2 regions of the Staphylococcus delphini genome follow, and region 2 is predicted to be linked to the other one. Evidence: predicted binding sites of a transcription regulator. Region 2 holds the regulator's gene; the other holds the start of a gene.
What was found. The regulator LexA, encoded in region 2, represses DNA repair genes until DNA is damaged. The targets are predictions, from matches to a motif close to CGAACATATGTTCG.

Region 1: a site for LexA is predicted at 7,310-7,323, ahead of uvrB (excinuclease ABC subunit UvrB). Genes of this name have one in related genera too.

What each region holds. Positions count from the first base shown of each region.
Region 1 is NZ_LR134263.1:2,270,001-2,280,744, forward strand. Features, by position in the region: gene lgt (prolipoprotein diacylglyceryl transferase) at 1-631, opposite strand, end outside; gene hprK (HPr(Ser) kinase/phosphatase) at 631-1,572, opposite strand; gene EL101_RS10690 (SHOCT-like domain-containing protein) at 2,064-2,414, opposite strand; gene uvrA (excinuclease ABC subunit UvrA) at 2,418-5,261, opposite strand; gene uvrB (excinuclease ABC subunit UvrB) at 5,267-7,249, opposite strand; gene EL101_RS10705 (CsbA family protein) at 7,419-7,664, opposite strand; gene EL101_RS10710 (YfbR-like 5'-deoxynucleotidase) at 7,670-8,311, opposite strand; one part of gene prfB (peptide chain release factor 2) at 8,519-9,550, opposite strand; one part of gene prfB (peptide chain release factor 2) at 9,552-9,623, opposite strand; gene secA (preprotein translocase subunit SecA) at 9,663-10,744, opposite strand, start outside.
Region 2 is NZ_LR134263.1:1,657,557-1,668,300, forward strand. Features, by position in the region: gene tkt (transketolase) at 1-230, opposite strand, end outside; gene EL101_RS07865 (DUF896 domain-containing protein) at 335-571, opposite strand; gene sosA (DNA damage-induced cell division inhibitor SosA) at 842-1,075, opposite strand; gene lexA (transcriptional repressor LexA) at 1,220-1,843, shown strand; gene EL101_RS07880 (CAP domain-containing protein) at 2,056-3,045, opposite strand; gene guaC (GMP reductase) at 3,079-4,056, opposite strand; gene rpsN (30S ribosomal protein S14) at 4,137-4,406, opposite strand; gene rpmG (50S ribosomal protein L33) at 4,578-4,727, shown strand; gene EL101_RS07900 (amino acid permease) at 5,081-6,532, shown strand; gene EL101_RS07905 (hypothetical protein) at 6,706-7,020, shown strand; gene EL101_RS07910 (Cof-type HAD-IIB family hydrolase) at 7,175-7,978, opposite strand; gene thrB (homoserine kinase) at 8,163-9,080, opposite strand; gene thrC (threonine synthase) at 9,080-10,144, opposite strand; gene EL101_RS07925 (homoserine dehydrogenase) at 10,150-10,744, opposite strand, start outside.

The sequences.
Region 1 (10,744 bases), 610 kb from region 2:
ACCAAATGATATAGATGAAAAATGTTTCGCCGATTTTCAAATGACGACGGATAGTAATTAAAATAATAAAACCGATCACATCCCAAATCGATTCATATAAAAATGTCGGTTGGTAATAAATACCGTTAATTTGCATATTTTCAATAATAAATTGCGGTAAGTGTAGCGATTCTAAAAACGAACGACTCACTGGACCACCGTGCGCTTCGTGGTTCATAAAGTTACCCCAACGTCCAATGCCTTGCGCTAAAATAATACTTGGCGCTACTACATCACCTAATTGAAACGGATGCCAGTTTTTGCGATAACAGTAGTAAATTCCCATCGCAAACGCACCGATGAGCCCCCCATGTATCGCAATACCGCCATGCCAAATCATCGGAATTTCTATCGGATTTTGAATATAATAATCCAGTTGAAAAAGTACGAAATATAAACGCGCACTAATAATCGCAACAAATACACAAACTAATAAAATATTGACAAGATCATCTTCGCGGAAACCGACTGACTGTGCGCTTTTTTGTGCAATCCAATACCCGATTAAAATCGCACTCGCTATGATAATCCCGTACCATTTCACTTCTAAGCTGCCCAAGGAAAAAGCGACTGGATCAATGTATCCTATCATCATTCTATGTCTCCTTTATTTTGTTGACTATTTTTTAAGATTTCAGCATTTAAACGTTCGTTAAACTCTTCTGCTGTATTAATGCCCATAATATTCAAGCGGTAGTTCATGGCCGCTACTTCAATGATAACCGCTACATTTCGCCCTGGACGAACAGGAATCGTTTTTTTCGTAATTTCGGTATCTAAAATCTTAAGTGTTTCCTGATTTAAACCGACACGATCATACAATTTATCTTGATGCCACGTTTCCAGATTAATGTTTAAGCGAATGCGTTTTTGCGTTAAAATCGAACCCGCACCAAATAAAGTCATTACATTAATAATGCCCAATCCTCTAATTTCTAACAAATGTTCAATGATTTTAGGTGCCTTACCAATGAGTTGATCTTTCGTAATCTCTTTAATTTCTACGTTATCATCCGCAACAAGACGATGACCACGTTTCACAAGTTCCAAAGCTGTTTCACTTTTACCGATACCGGAATCCCCTGTAATTAATACACCGACACCATACACATCGACGAGCACACCATGTAACGATGTCGAATTGGCAAGTTCATGTTCGAGATACGTTGTCAAACGGCCCATGACACGTGTCGTTGCTTCTTCGACATAAATCAACGGTGTATCTAACTCCTGTGCCGCCTCCAACAACTCATCCGGCGCATCATGCCCACGCGTAATAATAATGGCTGGCGTTTCAGGACGACAAAGTTTACGCATGCGCCCTTGACGTTCAGCATCTGGTAATAAATTGTAGAAAGACAGTTCCGTTGTACCCAAAAGTTGAATACGATTGGAAGCGTAGTGAGAAAAATACCCTGCCATTTCCAAACCAGGCCTTGAAATGTCTGTATTATGTATTGGACGGTTTAATCCCGCTTCACCAGCGACCACATTCATATTAAATCGCTTAACTAAATCTTGTGTCGTTAGCATCTAATCACCTCAGTTTTACTGTTTACTTTAAATTAATTTTTATTTTTAATCGCTTTTGACTACGCATTACTTGTTTCATTATACATGAATCTCCACATTTGAAACACATTTCAACACGTATGCAAAATCACGAAAAACGTGCTCGCTTTGTTGTACATTTCCATTATCAAAAGTTCAGTGTATCAGTATGAACATCGCTATATCTTAACACATATCCCGTCTTTTTTGCAGTGTCCTTTAGCATTCAAAGTATACCACTAAAAATGCATGAGAGATACGCAACTTTAGTTTGAAATAAAATGGATTACTGTGAGGCAGTGGAGATGGAATGGTATCCATGTTTTCGGATTATATAAATGCGATATAGGGTTAGCCACGCAGCTTTCATTGCGAAAACTGTAAAAATGTACAGCACGGTGAGGCAATCTATGTGAATTTTTGTGCCAAAAACAAAAGGAAGTGCCCCCTTCACAGTACACTTCCTCTAAATATTAATCTTTCTTCATTTTCTCTCTTACTTCATTCAACGTCTCTTCCACTTTTTTCAAAGCTGCCTGACGTTCACTTTCACTCATCTCTTTCACTTTATCACGATTCACAGTAATAAACTTTTGACCATGCTTTAACAAACTCGCGACACTATCCAATGTCGTATTCACAAAACCTTCTACCGTCTCTTCAAAATCACGCGTCGTCTTTTCAGAACGATCACTTTTATCTTTCGTTGTGGCATGTGCTACTTTGTCTTCCGTTGTCATCGCGTCCAATAATGTCGTTGCTTCTTCTACAGAAATCTTGCCATCTTTCAGTAATTCCAGTACTTTGACTTTAGCTTCTTCCATGGCTTAGCCCTCCATTCGTTCCTTATCACGCGCTAATACAGTTTTAAGATAACGACCCGTATAAGATTCTGGGATAGCAGCAATTTCTTCAGGTGTCCCTGTCGCAAGAATCGTACCGCCACCGTCACCACCTTCAGGACCTAAATCAATTAAGTTATCTGCTGTTTTAATGACATCTAAATTATGTTCGATGATCACAACGGTATCACCATTTTCAACGAGTCGATTGAGCACTTTTAACAATCGACTAATATCATCGACATGTAAGCCTGTTGTCGGTTCATCGAGAATATAAATTGAGCGTCCTGTTGCACGTTTGTGTAATTCTGAGGCGAGTTTAACACGTTGCGCTTCACCACCTGAAAGTGTCGTTGCAGGTTGCCCAAGCGTAATATAGCCTAATCCAACATCGACTAACGTTTGTAATTTGCGCTTGATTTTAGGAATGTTTTCAAAAAATTGAGTTGCGTCTTCTACAGTCATTTCTAATACGTCAGCAATATTTTTTCCTTTATAAGTGACTTCCAACGTCTCACGATTGTAACGTTTGCCATGACATACTTCACAAGGCACATACACATCAGGTAGAAAATGCATCTCTATTTTTATAATACCATCACCTTTACACGCTTCACAACGGCCACCTTTAACGTTAAAACTAAAACGCCCTTTTTGATAACCACGTACTTTTGCTTCGTTCGTTGAGGCAAAGACGTCTCGTATATCATCAAATACGCCTGTATATGTGGCTGGGTTAGAACGTGGTGTTCTTCCTATAGGCGACTGATCGATATCAATAATTTTATCGATTTGATCCATGCCTGTCATTTCGTCATGTTCACCAGGTTTGACTTTTGATTTATTAATCGCCTTAGCTAATGATTTGTACAACACTTCATTCACGAGCGAACTTTTTCCTGAACCTGATACCCCTGTCACAACATTCATGACAGAAAGTGGAAAATCAACGTCGACATTTTTGAGGTTATTACTACGCGCACCTTTGACTGAAATTTTACGGTCAGTCACTGGACGACGATGTTCCGGAACGGGAATGAACTTTTTGCCACTTAAATATTGACCTGTGAGTGATTTTGAGTTACGCATCACTTGTTTCGGCGTACCACTCGCAACGACTTCACCACCATGCTCACCCGCACCTGGACCAATATCAACAAGGTAGTCTGCCGCAATCATCGTGTCTTCGTCGTGTTCAACTACAATTAATGTGTTCCCGAGATCGCGCATTTCTTGTAATGTATGAATCAAACGATCGTTGTCACGTTGATGTAAGCCAATAGAAGGCTCATCTAGCACGTACAAGACACCTGACAAACGAGAACCAATTTGTGTTGCTAGTCGAATACGTTGCGCCTCCCCACCTGACAATGTGCCAGATGAACGGTTCAGCGTTAAATAATCGAGTCCAACGTTATTTAAAAAGGCTAACCGCGACGTAATCTCTTTTAAAATTAAATGGGCAATTTGTGCATCTTGTTCAGATAGCTCGATGTTTTCATAATATATCAAAGCTTCTTTAATGGATTGTTCTACCACTTCGCCGATATTTTTACCTGCTACATAAACCGACAACGCTTCACGACTCAATCGTTGGCCATGACACGTTTCACACACTTGTTCCCCCATATATTTTTGCATCATTTCACGTACATATTCTGAAGGTGACTCATGATAACGACGCTCAATATTCGGGACTACCCCTTCAAACGGCATCGTACGTTTACGCTCTTGACCGAATTTCGACTTGAATGTAAACTCAATTTCTTTGTCCCCTGAACCATATAAAATGATATTTCTTTGGCGTTCAGTTAATTTTTTAAATGGTTTATCCATATTGATTTTATACACTTCACACACACGTTTTAACATCGATGGATAAAAGTCCGAACTTGTCGGCTCCCACGGTAAAATCGCGCCTTCATTCAGTGTTTTATCTTTATCTGGAACGACTAAATCTAAGTCTACAGTTAGCTTTTGACCTAAACCATCACACGTTGGACACGCGCCAAATGGACTGTTAAAACTGAACATTCTCGGCTCTAACTCACCGACTGAAAAGCCACAAATTGGACATGCATGCTTTTCTGAAAACTCCAGCTTATCTCCATCAATAATGTCCACAACGAGTCGACCGTCTGCTAATTCAAGTACGGTCTCGATGGAATCTGCTAAACGTGTTTCAATACCCGGTTTCACAACTAAACGGTCCACCACAATTTCAATCGTATGGTTTTTATTTTTATCAAGTTCTGGCACTTGTGTCACGTCCATAATTTCACCGTCAACACGCACACGTACATAACCTTTTTTACTGATGTCCGTTAATAATTTTTCATGCGTCCCTTTACGATGGTTCACAACAGGTGCTAACAGTTGGATTTTCGTACGTTCTTCCAATTCCATAATACGATCGACCATTTGTTGTACAGTTTGTGATTCGATTTCGATACCATGATTGGGACAAAAAGGCTTTCCGATACGCGCATAAAGGAGACGAATGTAATCATAAATTTCCGTTACAGTCGCCACCGTTGAACGCGGGTTTTTACTCGTTGTCTTTTGATCAATCGATATCGCTGGAGACAGACCTTCGATAGTATCTACGTCTGGTTTATCCATTTGCCCTAAAAACTGACGAGCATATGCGCTTAAAGACTCCACATATCGACGTTGCCCTTCAGCATAAATCGTGTCAAATGCAAGCGAAGACTTTCCTGATCCCGACAGTCCTGTCATGACAATTAACTGATTTTTTGGCAATTCGATATCAACATTTTTTAAATTGTGGGCACGGGCCCCTTTCACTACGATTGATGGTTCTTTCATGCATTTCACCCTTTTGATTTTAGTTCAAATAATAAATCTCTTAATTCGGTTGCTCTTTCAAAATCTAATGCTTTTGCGGCTTCTTTCATTTCTTTTTCAACATTTTCAATCGTTTTTTCACGTTCTTTTTTCGTCATTTTCTTCGGTACTTCTTTACGTTGATCTTCATTTGTTTCATCCGTTTCGACCGTTGCACTAATGACATCATGAATCTCTTTATTAATTGTTTTCGGTACAATGCCATGTTTTTCATTGTATGCGATTTGAATTTCACGACGTCGTTCCGTTTCATCAATCGCGACTTTCATGGAATCCGTTATTCGATCTGCATACATGATGACATGCCCTTTATCATTACGCGCTGCACGGCCCATCGTTTGGATTAACGAACGCTCAGAACGTAAGAAACCTTCTTTATCCGCATCCAAAATCACCACTAATGATACTTCTGGAATATCAAGTCCCTCTCGAAGCAAGTTAATACCGATGAGCACATCAAATGTTCCCATACGTAAATCTCGAATAATTTCAATCCGTTCTAACGTTTTAATTTCAGAGTGCAAGTAATTGACCTTTACACCGGCTTCTTTTAAATAAGTCGTTAAATCCTCACTCATTTTTTTCGTTAACGTTGTGATCAGTACACGTTCGCCTTGTTCTGTTCGTTCTTGGATTTCACTGAGCAAGTCGTCGATCTGATTTTTCGTAGGGCGGACTTCGATTTTCGGATCTAACAAGCCAGTTGGTCGAATGATTTGTTCAATCATTTCATCTGTATGTTCGATTTCATATGGGCCTGGTGTCGCCGATACATAAACGAGTTGTTTCGCTTTTTGTTCGAACTCTTCAAACTTCAATGGTCTGTTGTCTAAAGCACTCGGAAGACGGAAACCATGCTCAACTAACACTTTTTTACGTGCTTGGTCACCGTTGTACATACCACGAATCTGAGGTAACGTTACATGCGACTCATCAATCATAATCAGCCAATCATCACCAAAATAATCTAACAAAGTGTACGGTGTAGAGCCAAGTGGTCGTAACGTAAGATGAACCGAATAGTTTTCAATCCCCGACGTAAAGCCCATTTCGCGCATCATCTCTAAATCATAATTCGTTCGTTGTTCTAAACGTTGCGCCTCGAGTAATTTATTTTCACTTCTTAAATATGCCAGTTGTTCTTCTAATTCTTTTTCAATACGCTCAATCGCAATCTTCATTTTTTCTTCACGGGTTACGAAGTGAGAAGCTGGGAAAAGCGCAAAGTGTTCACGTTCTTTTAATACTTCACCCGTTAAATAATTAATTTCGCTAATACGGTCGACTTCATCACCAAAAAATTCCACACGAATACATAACTCTTCACGTGAAGCTGGGAAAATCTCAACGACATCGCCGCGTACTCTAAATGTTCCGCGTCTAAAGTCAATGTCGTTTCGTGTATATTGTACGTCAACGAGCTTTCGCAACAACTCGCTTCTATCCATTTCCATCCCTACACGAATGCTCACAACTAAGTCACGGTATTCGTCTGGATTACCTAAACCGTAAATACAACTTACACTGGCGATAATAATGACATCATCTCGTTCAAACAGCGCACTCGTTGCTGAATGTCGGAGTTGGTCTATTTCATCGTTAATTGACGCATCTTTTTCAATAAACGTATCGGTAGACGGAACATACGCTTCTGGTTGGTAATAATCGTAGTAACTCACAAAATATTCCACTCTATTTTCAGGGAAGAAGGTTTTGAATTCACTGTACAATTGCCCTGCCAACGTTTTGTTATGCGCAATAATCAGCGTCGGTTTGCCCACTTCTTTAATGACATTACTCATCGTAAATGTTTTACCCGTACCTGTTGCACCGAGTAATGTTTGGTGACGCTTGCCTTCTTCTATCCCTTTTACCAGTGCTTTGATTGCTTGGGGTTGGTCCCCTTGTGGTTCGAAATTTGAAGCAATTTTAAAGTCATGATGCTCCATTCACTGTCCGCCTCCTATCTGCTTAATACTCATATTTTAACAGAACACAACGACAAAATACAAACATTTGTTCGTAATCCAACACAAAGAGGAGTGCTTCTGATTACATTCAAACTGTGTCAGATTCACTCCTGATGCCGCTATAATTACGAGGACATTTGCACAACAATCACATACCGCCTTCTTTATCATGCTCGATATGATGAATTTTGAGTTCTTCTACAATAATATACCCTGCTAACAATGATACAACGTCAAGGAAAATAATCCATTCATTATGGAAAAAACCTTTATAAACTGATGCACCGATCACGACTAATGTAATGAGCGTTCCCATCCATTTACTTCTCGTTATCGCGCTGAAAACAACCACAAGGACACAAGGAAAAAAAGCGGCCAATAGATACCAAATCAACCCTATCACATCTTTCTTTTATTTAGGATTTGCATCGTCATTTCTTTTAATTCAGTGCGTGGTATAAATCTTTCAGTTAACATTTCTGGAATAATATTTTCAATAAAATCCTGTACGGAAGCCAGATGATCAAATTGCATAATCGTTTCAAGACTCATCTCATAAATTTCAAAAAATAGAGGTTCAGGATTACGTTTTTGTATTTCACCAAATGTTTCATACAATAAATCAATTTTATCTGCGACTGATAGAATTTGTCCTTCTAACGAGTCATCTTTACCTTCTTGTAAGCGACGGCGGTAAATATCTTGATACTGTTCTGGAATTTCTTCTTTAATGAATGTATCAACCATTTCCTCTTCCACTTGTGAGAACAGTTTTTTCAATTCACCACTTGCATACTTCACAGGCGTTTTAATATCTCCTGTAAATACTTCGGCAAAGTCGTGGTTGAGCGCCTTTTCATATAAACTTTTCCAATCCACTGTCTTGCCATGATGCTCTTCAACCGTACCTAAATACTGGGCAATTTTTGTAACTTTGAAAGAGTGCGCGGCTACATTATGCTCGAAGTATTTAAATTTCCCGGGTAATCGAATGAGCTTTTCTAAGTCTGATAACCTTTTAAAATATTGATGAATTCCCATAATCAACCTCCTCCTGTCATGTTTACATTTGATGTCCATTTGTTGATTATATTAACACATTTATATTGTTTATATCACTTGTTTCTCTATCTTTTGAAAAAATGCTTGTACGTGCACATACTAAACATCAAACGTCTTCATCATCCATATAATTCAGGGGCTTGAACAATTGAATGCCCTAGCCCCTAGTTTGAGATACGTTTCATCTTATTGCATTTGATGTCTTAAATACGCTTCGATAAACGGACCAATCTCACCGTCCATGACTGCGTTGACGTTGCCCGTTTCCTCGTTTGTACGGTGATCTTTCACCATTGAATAAGGATGGAACACGTAAGAACGAATTTGACTGCCCCAACCAATTTCTTTTTGTTCACCACGAATCGCAGCGAGCTCTTGTTCTTTTTGCTCTAGCTCGAGTTGATAAAGTTTTGCTTTCAACATTTTCATGGCTGCTTCTCGGTTTTTAATTTGTGAACGTTCATTTTGGTTATTCACAACAATACCTGTCGGATGGTGCGTAATACGGATGGCTGATTCAGTTTTGTTAATATGCTGACCCCCTGCACCCGAAGCACGGAAAGTATCCACAGTAATATCGTCTGGGTTGATTTCAACTTCGATTTTTTCGTTGTTAAATTCAGGAATGACATCGCATGACGCAAATGACGTATGGCGACGACCTGAAGAATCAAACGGCGAAATACGAACGAGACGGTGCACACCTTTTTCTGCTTTTAAATAGCCATAAGCATTGTGTCCTTTGACGAGCATCGTAACACTCTTCACACCCGCTTCATCGCCTGCTTGGTAATCCACAATTTCTACTTTAAATCCTTGCTGTTCGCAATAACGTTGGTACATGCGTAACAACATATTTGTCCAGTCTTGAGATTCTGTACCACCCGCACCAGGATGTAGCTCGAGAATGGCATTGTTTGCATCATGCTCGCCATCCAGCAAGAGTTGCAATTCGAATTGATCCACTTTCGTTTGGAATCCAATGACTTCTTGTTCTAAATCATCTTTCATTTCGTCATCATATTCTTCTTGTAGCAATTCATACGTCGCCACCATCTCTTCAAGCGTTTCAGCAACTTCATAGTAATTGTTTACAACGGATTTAATCGCATTGTTTTGATCGATAATCGTTTGCGCACGCTCTTGATTATCCCAAAACTGTGGGTCCGCCATCATCTCTTCGTATTCTTGGATGTTCGTCTCTTTGTTTTCTAAGTCAAAGAGACCCCCTAAGTTGTTCTAATTTTGCGCTATAACTATCCATATTGCGTTTAAGTTCGGACAATTCCATCATGTATCGCTCCTTTTAAATATTCAACTATTGTCACCACTATTTGCCATGACAATTTTTATATTTTTTGCCGCTTCCACATGGACATGGTTCATTACGTCCGACCTCATGTTCTTTTACAATAGGTTGTGGTTTAACTTTTTCTTTGCCATCTTCAGCTGAAACGTGTTTACCTTCTAACTCTTTCGTTTTCTCACGTTCAACATCTTCTTCTACCGTGATGACAGATTTCAGAATATATTTGCTGACATCTTCTTCAATACTTTGCATCATCATATCGAACAATTGATGTCCTTCGTTTTGATAGTCACGCAATGGATTTTGTTGACCATACGAACGTAAATGAATCCCTTGACGGAGTTGGTCCATTGTATCAATATGTGATGTCCAATGATTGTCGATTGAACGCAATAATATCATACGTTCAAACTCCGGCATACGCTCGCCAAGTTGATCTTTTTGACGATTATATGCAGCTTCAATTTTCGCCCAAATGACTTCAAACATATCTTCTCTATCTTTGCCATTAATTTCACTTTCTGTTAAGTCACCTTCATGTAAAAAGATGTCTTGAACATAGTGAATGAGTGGCTCGTAGTCCATCTTTTCTTCGTCTTCATTCACGTAATGTAGCAATGCGCGGTCTAATGTGGAATGCATCATTTGCATCACTAGGTCGGTACTTTGATCTTGGTCAATGATTTGATTACGTTCTTCATACATGATTTCACGCTGTTTACGTAAAACTTCATCATATTCCAAAATACGTTTACGCGCATCAAAGTTGTTACCTTCTACACGTTTTTGTGCAGACTCTACAGCACGTGATACCATTTTAGATTCAATCGGCGTAGAATCATCCATGCCTAGACGACTCATCATCGCCTGCATACGTTCCGAACCAAAGCGCACCATCAAATCATCTTGTAATGATAAATAGAAACGACTGTCCCCTTTATCACCTTGACGACCTGAACGACCACGCAACTGATCATCAATACGGCGTGATTCATGACGTTCCGTACCAATGACGGCTAGACCACCTAGCTCTTCAACACCTTCACCTAGTTTAATGTCTGTCCCACGTCCGGCCATGTTTGTCGCAATCGTTACAGCGCCTC
Region 2 (10,744 bases):
AATAAACTATAAAGTAATGCTGATCCGTGACCTGCTGATAAAATAAAGCGATCTCTGTTGAAATATTCATGTGAATTTGGATTAAAGTTTAAATGGCGTGTCCATAAAGTATATGCCATTGGTGCTGCCCCCATTGGTAAACCAGGGTGACCTGAATTCGCTTTCTCAATAGCATCAATACTTAATCCACGTATTGTATTTATAGCTAAGCTATCATTTCGTTGACTCATTTGAAAATCCTTCCTTTCTCATTCCATATCATAATTACATTATAACCGAAACAGTGTCCGAAGCCTAATAAATGGCACCGCGTTATCCATTTTATTCAAAAATACTAACTACGCAATTGATTTTGCTTTTGAACTTCTTTTAATTTTTCAGGCGTTACATCGTTGCCATCTGGATCTATCACTTTTGTGTTTTCGATTTGGCTTTTAAAACTGCTTCTAAATACTTCTAGATACTCACTTCTTAATTGAGATTGTTCTTTTGCTTCCGTTTCAGTAAGGCCTTCACTTTTTTTCTTATTTGCGAGTTCATTAATTCGATTTAACTTTTCTTTACTAAGCATATGAGCTCTCCTCCGTGATTTTCTTTACAAAAATATAACAGAAAAATGTTATAAAACCAAACGCTTGAACTCGGTACGAAAGTAAGCGCTGTCATTGTTTGAGCGTTATTCAGAACTAATACTTTTTTCTCATATAGTATTTCATTTCCTCCACTAAAAAGACCCTTTCGTATTTTTAAAGAATTTACACATATTAAAGAAGAAACTAGAAAAAGACCATAGAGAAGATAACCTGAACCTTTTTCTCTCTATGGTCTTTGTGTGGCTTATTTAATGACTCAGCGTCACGGCTACAACGGACTGTTCGTTGGTATGATTGCGCTGCTGTTCGTATTTTTGATGTTGTTCTGTTTGTGTCGTTTTAAGTTGATGATCTGTCATTTCGTACGTTTGTTCTGTTTTGCTTGCATCAGTGGCGAGTAAAAAGAATGATAAAAATAAAATTAAAGAAATGATAAACACTGATAAGAACAAGTAAACCTCTGAACTTTTAATGTGAAGCATCTTCGTCACTCCTCGAACGTTTGTTTGTATTAATAATCTAACAGAACGAATGTTCTATGTCAACACCAAAACGAACAAACGTTTGTTAATGTTCGTGTGGTATGTTATAATATCAACAAATAGTACTGAGAAGGAGTGTGGAAAATGAGAGAATTAACAAAAAGACAAAGTGAAATATTTGAATTTATTAAACATGTCGTGCAATCAAAAGGATATCCACCAAGTGTTCGTGAAATTGGTGAGGCTGTGGGGTTAGCTTCAAGTTCGACTGTACATGGGCATTTGTCAAGATTAGAAGAAAAAGGTTATATTCGACGAGACCCTACGAAACCGCGCGCTATAGAGATTGTGAATGAATTGATGGGCGAACCTGTGAATATGGAAGAAACAATCTATGTGCCTGTCATCGGTAAAGTTACAGCAGGAACACCTATTTCTGCTATTGAAAATGTTGAAGAGTATTATCCGTTACCTGAACATTTTACATCGACACATAACGGCCAGATTTTTATCCTTAACGTTGTGGGAGATAGTATGATTGAAGCTGGTATTCTAGACGGAGATAAAGTCATTGTAAGAAGTCAATCGATTGCTGAAAATGGTGACATCATTGTTGCAATGACTGAGGAAGATGAGGCTACTGTAAAACGTTTCTACAAAGAAAAAAATCGTTATCGTTTACAACCAGAAAATAGTAGTTTAGAACCTATTTATCTAGAACAAGTTACAGTATTAGGTAAAGTCATTGGCTTGTTTAGAGAAATGTAATCTTGCGTAAACCACTCCTTCAAAAAACGGACCTTACAACTGATATGTAAGGTCCGCTCTTTCTAATTTTTATTCAGAATTTTTTTCACTTGTATTAAAATATCATCTGTTGTTTTCTTTTTATTCACAGTATTTTGCTTTGAATGGTTCTGCTTTGATGTCATTTAAATCACTTCCATGATTGCTATTCCCCAAAATTACCATTCAAAACATTATCCTATATAATTTTCAGTCCAATACGGCTGGCGTTTCTCATTAAAGTCAACACCTATACCGATTGTTTTGACATTTTCATTCAAAATATTTTTACGATGGCCACTTGAATTCATTAAGCCATGATGCGCAAAAATCGCACTCGTTTGACCATATGCCAAGTTTTCTGCCGCTGTCTGATATTGATGGCCGTCTTTTTCCATACGATCAAATGGTGATTCACCTTTAAGATTTGTATGGTCAAAATATTGATTTTCAGCCATGTCAGTACTATGTTTACGCGCAGTGCCAGCTAATTTGTTCGAATAGCTCAGGGGTTGCAAGCCTTTTTGAACTCTCTCAGCATTTAATAAATAATAATCTTCTTTCTCAAAACTTTCTTGTAAATATTTTGATGGGGCTGCATATTGACTGTTCAATCTATTTTCCATTTGATGACTGATTTGCATCAATCCTGTTAATTGATTATTTTCATGTTGATCATAAAAGGCAGTCGTATAAATTCCGTCTTTATCAAATATATCGTATTCATCGTTATCATTTTCATAAATGGTGCGACCTTTTTGAATCCCTTTAATTGGTTGGCCAAGTTCTTTACGTACCGCTTTTTGAGCCGTTCCGTATTTGACACCACTTTTCGATGTAATCATATTTTGATTTGTATATAAACCATGCACCTTATTGTCAATATAGCTGACCATCACAAAGTTGCTAAAATCTTGATGATAAACTTCCCATTTTGTTCCGTATTCATTACCAATTTCTGACTCAGGTTGACCTAACTTTTGTTCGACTTCTTCGCGACTCATATTCATTTGTATATTTCTAATTGCAAATTTTTGTTCATTCGGTTTTTTGAGTGTTGTTTCGTTCGTTTTACCTTCTACAAGTTGATCGATTTGTTGGGTAATCGGTGTCGCAATTTTAGAAAATGTTTCAATCGGCTGAATGGGTACGAGTAATAAGAGAATAATTCCGACACCAATCATTGAAAGAAATTTTTTGATAATGAACAGCTCCTTTTAGTCACGGTCTCCGTTAAATATAGAATTGCGTACAATAACATAATCTACTTTTCTCAATGCATCAACATCTTTGCCGCCCGCATATGAAATCGAGCTTTGCAAATCTTCCTGCATCTCTACAAGTGTATCTTGCAGTGAGCCTTTATGCTCTACAAACATCTTTTTGCCTTCAACATTTTTACGTTCGCCTTTTTGATATTCTGATGCACTACCAAAGTACTCTTTGTATTTTTTACCTTCTATTTCAACTGTTTCCCCCGGTGATTCCTCGTGAGCCGCAAAGAGGGAGCCAATCATGACCATCGATGCACCAAAGCGCACTGATTTTGCAATATCGCCATGTGTACGAATACCACCGTCTGCAATAATAGGTTTACGGGCAGCTTTACTACAATGATTGACTGCAGCTAATTGCCATCCACCTGTCCCAAATCCAGTTTTAATTTTTGTAATACAAACACGCCCCGGACCAATGCCGACTTTCGTTGCATCAGCGCCCGCGTTTTCAAGTTCTCTGACGCCTTCTGGTGTACCGACGTTACCTGCAATGACAAACGCTTTAGGTAAATGTTCCTTAATATATTGAATCATGTCAATCACTTGATCTGAATGCCCATGCGCAATATCAATTGTAATATATTCTGGTGTAAGATTCTCAGCTTTCAATGCATCAATAAATTCAAATTCACCAGGTTTCACACCTACAGAAATTGAAGCATATAACCCTTTACTTTGCATCTTTTTAACAAATGGTAAACGCGCTGCTTCATCAAATCGGTGCATAATATAGAAGTAATCATTTTGCGCAAACCATTCAGCCAAAGGTTCATTCATCACTGTTTGCATATTGGCTGGCACAACTGGTAATTTAAAACGTTTCGGTCCAAATTGAACTGATGTATCGATTTCTGAACGACTTTTTACAATACTTTTATTCGGGATGAGTTGGATATCTTCATAGTCAAAAATTCTCATAAAAAAAGCCCCTTTATCTTTTTATTCCTTTGATAATATACTATCTTTAAGGAACAAAGTAAAATAAAGAGGAAATCGCTTTACCAACTTGATTTTTTAACGCCAGGAATTTGACCTTTATGTGCATGTTCTCTAAATGCAATACGAGACATTTCAAATTTACGTAACACACCACGAGGTCGACCTGTCACTTTACATCTGCGTGTTAAACGTGTTGGCGAAGAATCTCTTGGTAATTTTCTTAATGCTTCATAGTCACCTTTTGCTTTTAATTCTCTACGTAATTCAGCATATTTTGCGACTAATGCTTCTCTTTTTTGCTCTTTGACAATTTTCGACTTTTTAGCCATATATATGAACACTCCTTACAAATCGTAATCATTACGTTTTACATATTAGCACATGTCTCTTCTTCTTGGCAAGACTTTAATTGATGAAAATAAAAAAGAGTTGGCAAAACGCCTGGCTCGTGCTAAAATAATAAATCGTAATAGTTTCAATTTGAAAAGGAGGGACTAGTCATGCGCGTAAATGTAACATTAGCATGTACTGAATGTGGTGACCGTAACTACATCACAACTAAAAACAAACGAACTAATCCTGAGCGTATTGAAATGATGAAGTATTGCCCAAGATTAAACAAACACACTCTACACAGAGAAACAAAATAATCATAGTGAACGATCACTGTCATTGATTGTGCGACGCTTATCACGCAAGTGCATCAATGCGTTAGCGAGCGCGTCACCTTGCTTATAATTAAAATACGACATAAGTCAAATGATTTCGAACATCATTTGACTTTTTTATTTGCCTTATCATCTTACAACTTTTCTACATATTGACCACAAAACTGCTTACACACTTTGTATCACGACGAATTTCTCCACCGTATTTTCTATTTTTCACACCCTATAATATTTCACAAAATATTTTATCGCTTTAAAGTCACAAATTTTTATTGAAACTCATCTCCTTAACAAGTAAAATATATAGAAAGCTAATTGTTGAGGAGAAGATATGTATGGAAGAAAAAAAATTAAGTAGAGGCCTCCAATCAAGGCATATTACAATGATTGCCATTGGAGGCGCGATTGGTACAGGGCTCTTTGTCGCAACTGGCGGCGTAATCGCTCAAGCTGGTCCAGGTGGTGCGATACTCGCCTATCTAGTCATCGGGGTGATGTTATACTTTTTAATGTCATCGATAGGAGAAATGGCCACTTTTTACCCTGTGTCTGGGGCATTTAGCAGTTATGCCAATCGTTTTGTAGACCCATCTTTAGGTTTTACGATGGGCTGGTTATACTGGACAATTTGGTCGCTAGTCACAAGTGTTGATATTATCGTTGCATCGAGTGTCATTAACTATTGGGATGCATTTCATTTCTTCTCACCGCTTGTATGGAGTTTAATCTTTATAGTCTTATTATTTTTAGTGAACATCTTTACCGTTAAAGCGTTTGGTGAAGCTGAATTTTGGCTTTCTTTAATTAAAGTGGTCACAATCATTATTTTCATCGTCTTAGGCATTTTAATGATTTTCGGTATTTTAGGAGGCCATTATTACGGTTTCGAGCACTTTACAACGGGTGAAGCCCCATTTGTTGGTGGTGTTTCAGGATTCTTAAGCGTCTTATTAATCGCAGGATTTTCCGTTGGTGGAACTGAGGTCGTTGCAGTAACAGCAGGTGAATCAGATAATCCAAAAACGTCTATGCCACGTGCGATCAAGCAAGTTTTCTGGCGTATTTTATTATTCTATGTATTGTCAATCGCGGTGATTTCTGCCATTTTATCCTATGCAGATCCAACATTACTCAATCAAAGTGGTTCAATCGCTCAAAGTCCATTTACGATTGTTTTTGATAGAGTCGGTATTGCTTTTGCAGCTTCTGTCATCAACGCAGTAATTTTAACATCATTACTTTCAGCTGCAAATTCAGGTGTTTTTACAACAAGTCGTATGTTGTTCTCATTAAGTCAAGACGGACAAGCACCGAAATTTTTAGGTCACATTCATTCACGTTCACAATTGCCATTACGCGCTTTATACACAACATTTATTTTCATTGCAGCCGTCACGATTTATGCAAACTTTAATCCACAAAGTGTCATGGGCTTACTCAATATTATTGGTGCCCTCGTAACATTTGTTTGGGCTTCAAGTATTATTGCTCAAATCAGATTACGACGTGCGATTAAAAAGCAAAATAAAGATATCAATCAATTGTTACCTTATCAGGCGCCGTTTTACCCTGTTGGACCTATTATCGTTATCGCAACGTTGTTATTCTTAATTTTCGGTAGTTCAGCTGAAGCATTTGTTCATTTTGATTTAGCGAAATTAGCACAAAACTTTTTACCTATTTTCATTTTATTACTCGTCTATATCATTCATAAGTTGATTCACAAAACACGCATCATTCCACTTGAAGAAATTGATTTAAGTGAACATGAATCTTATCGAGAGTAGACTCAAATCAAGGAGCCTTCCGTGTAGGGCTCTTTTTTTCGTCTTCCTTACTTCCATCACAATAACACCGTGTTTGAAAGTATGAATTTCAATAAAAAACTTGTCTATTCCATTTCCTACATATTGTGATTTCATGTATAATTAAATTAATAAATTGTAAAGGTGGGCACGTGATGATAGGACAAACAAACCTTTTCGATGATGTTTTAAAAACTGAAGAACGCTTTGTCATTGTGGTACAAGTTTTAGAAGAGAAAAACGGGAAGTTGTTGAAACGGACGTTAAGAGAGTATAGTAGTTTAACGCACGAACAAATGGAAAGTTTATTTCAACACTTAAAAGAGTTGTATTTGGAGACCGATTTTGAAGCGTCTCAATCGGCATTTGCCATCACCGTGTACACAAATTTAGATTATGCTGCAGATCAAGTGTATGCGCATATTAAACGTCATCGTGGCAAACATGAATGGACGCATACCGCGAAATAGTGAATCTTTTGAAGCGCTCTGTTAAGGAGTGCTTCATTTTTTACTGCCCAACATAATTAAATGACCCTTTCACCTACACGGCATTAGCGCAAACGAAAAGCAAGGTCGACATCGCTCATTGTTCAGCGAACCTCCCCCGCTTTCATAGCTTGGTTTATGACAATATTTGATCTAATGCGTACGGAATACCATCTTTATCGTGACTTTTTGTGACCATATCCGCATAAGATTTCACTTCATCTGACGCATTGTCCATCGCAACGGCTTTTCCGACCACTTTAAACATTTCAATATCATTTGCACTGTCACCGAATGCGACCATTTGATTCACATCTAAATCTAAACGTTCAGCTAATTTTTGAATCGCTTCTCCTTTAGAGACACCTTTACTCATAAATTCAAGGAAAAATGGCTTGCTCGTTGTCATATCAACCTCGTTATCAAATTCGCCATTCATATTTTTAATCAATTCTGCAATATGATCTTCATAGTCGACACCCATCACTTTAGGCACAGCGTCTTGAATATAGTCTTTAATATCGTCCACTTTTTTCATAGGCAGTCCTGTCAACTCTGATTCGATATTCATATATTCATGTTCGCCTTCATAAATAATCGTATCGTCATGGTAAGTTAATACGAAAAGTTCATGTTCACGGCAAAAGTCTACAATTTTATCGAATTCTGCTTTTTCAATGACTATTTTCGAAACGACTTTTTCACTAGAAAGTTCAATCGTTTGAGCCCCATTGTAACTCATAATATAACTTCCAAATTCATCCATCTTTAAAGCCTTTGCAGTCGGTAACATCCCCGCTGTTGGACGACCTGAGGCGAGTGCGATTTTTACGCCATTTTTTTGAAGTAATAATAAATATGCTGTTGTTTTATCAGAGACACGGTTTTCGGACGTCATTAGCGTGTCATCCATGTCCATAACGACTAAATCTGGTTTCATCTCCAAAACTCCTTTCAATTTGATTTTATCTTACACTAAACTGCAGTAAATTCAAAATGATAGAAGCTTAAACCAAAGCGCGCACATCAAGCTTTTGAACCGCATCTCCTTCAATCCTAATGTCTGTCAAAAAAGACTAGGAAACAATGAAAGTCCCCCAGTCTTTTCGCATGTTATCAATCACTTAAAAATGATGTGTCACTTTCGATACGACACCTGATGTATTGACAGTGGCAAGTTCAGAATGACAATCATCAACATGTTGGCGCAAAGCACGCACGAGTGGCCCACTGTTTTCTTTTTTAATCATTGTTAAAATTGTTGGACCCGCACCGGAAATCACAGTCGCATATGCGCCATGTTCGTGTGCAATGCGTTTTACCGCTTCAAAATCACGAATTAAATGTTGACGATACGGCTCGTGCAATCCATCTTGTTCCATCATTTGTCCAGCGAGTTCATAATGATGTTGAATGAAAGCACTGATCATCGTATTACTAATAGCACTATATTTAACTGCATCTTGATGTGTAATACTGTCAGGTAGAACTTTGCGTGCTTCCACCGTTTCAAGCTCGTACTCGGGTATGGAAATAATAAAGTCAACATCCGGCACTTCGATATGCGCAATACTTGTCACTTTTGTTTCAGCATTATGATAGCCGACAACCAAGCCACCATAAATCGTTGGTGCGACATTATCTGGATGCCCTTCAATTTGTGTCGCCAATTGCAATAATTCGTACTGCGATAACTCAATATCTCCAAAGTAATTAGCGATAAATAAAGCCCCCACTAATGCTGAAGCAGATGAACCTAAACCACGTGCTAATGGAATATCACTGTACATATTAATTTCAAGCGCCGGTAGAGACACGTCATATTGAGTAGCGACTTGTTGCGCAATTTTGTAAATGTAATGTGTTTCGTCTTCAGGCAAGCCAACGAGATGTGGACCATTGTGAATAAAACACCATTGATCGCCCTTAATAATATGGGCGTCAATACGTAAAAATTTATTCAGCGCCATACCAATGGAATCAAATCCACAGCCTAAGTTCGCTGTTGAAGCCGGAATCTCTAAATGTAGTTGTTTTTTTATCATTTTAACGCGTCCTTAATGTATTGAACGATACTTTCTTTATGATTTGGTAATGCTTGAATAGGATTTTCTAATAAACCAATCGCCGTATCTGGATCTTTCAAACCATTTCCCGTTAAAACTGCAACTACTTTTTTACCTTGAGGCAATTTTCCTTGGCGATGTAATTTGATCAATCCGGCAATCGATGCGTTACTTGCAGGTTCGCTAAAAATGCCCTCTTTAGCAGTCATCAGTTGATACGCTTCTAAAATTTCTTCATCTGTGACTGCTTCAATTAAACCGTCAGATTCTTCAATCGCTTGAACTGCTTGCTTCCAACTTGCAGGATTACCGATACGAATCGCTGTGGCAATTGTTTCAGGGTTTTTAACGACTTGGTTGTTAACGATAGGTGCTGCACCAGCCGCTTGGAATCCAAACATATGTGGTAAGCCTGTTTGATATTTTTCTTCATACGTTTTAAAGCCTTTCCAATATGCCGTAATATTTCCGGCGTTACCTACAGGGATAGCTAAAATATCTGGTGCTTGGTCATCTAACTGCTCAACAATTTCAAAAGCACTCGTTTTTTGACCTTCAATACGATACGGGTTGACTGAGTTAACTAATTCGATTTCTCCATCTTCAGCAACTTCTTTAACGATTTCTAGTGCCTCGTCAAAGTTCCCTTCAATAGAGACGATTTCAGCACCATACATGACAGCTTGCGATAACTTTCCTAGTGCAATCTTACCTTCAGGAATGACGACAATCGCTTTCAAACCTGCACGCGCCGCATATGCCGCAGCAGAAGCCGATGTATTCCCTGTTGAGGCACAGATAACCATTTTCTTACCTTGCTCTTTCGCTTTTGTGACTGCCATGACCATGCCTCGATCTTTGAATGAACCAGTTGGATTGGCCCCTTCATATTTAACATAAAGTTCAATGCCTAACATCTCTGAAATCGTGTCACAATAAATGAGGGGTGTGTGCCCTTCATTTAACGTCACTTTCGGAGTATTTTCATCTACTGGTAGAAATGCTTTGTATTCTTCAACAAGACCTTTCCATAATTTCATACGTATCAAACTCCTTCAACTGGATAAATTTTTTCAACTTGATAATCAGCTTCTTGTTCAACATAAGATGTCGGATCAGTGTCAATTCCAACAACAATGCCTGCAAATGTTGTCGATGAGAGTTCAATCACTTGAAGCGATTTATGGAAAGGTAAATGACTTTTTATAGTGGATTCCACTTGTTTGAGTGAAACTTCAGGCGTATTCACTACAAAATAATAACTTTCCTTTTCTTTTAATGTCACTGTTTCACCGTCGTCCATCATTTCTTTCGTTGCTTCCGTTTTTAATTCAAAATGCGGTGGTAATGTGTGTAAGTTCGATTCGAATTGTAATGCAACATTGAGTAAGTCACTCACAACTGCTGAACCTGTAGCTAAACTTCCAGCGCCTTTACCGTAAAACATCGTCTCACCGACTGCATCACCTATGACGTAAATCGCGTTGTACTCATTCTCGACAGCTGCGAGTTGGTGTGCATGTGCAATAAGCGTTGGACGAACGGACGCATCAATTTTGCCTTGCGCATATGAGCCTTTACCGATAAGTTTAATTTTGTAGCCTAACGCTTTTGCCGCATCGATATCTTGCGGTGTCACA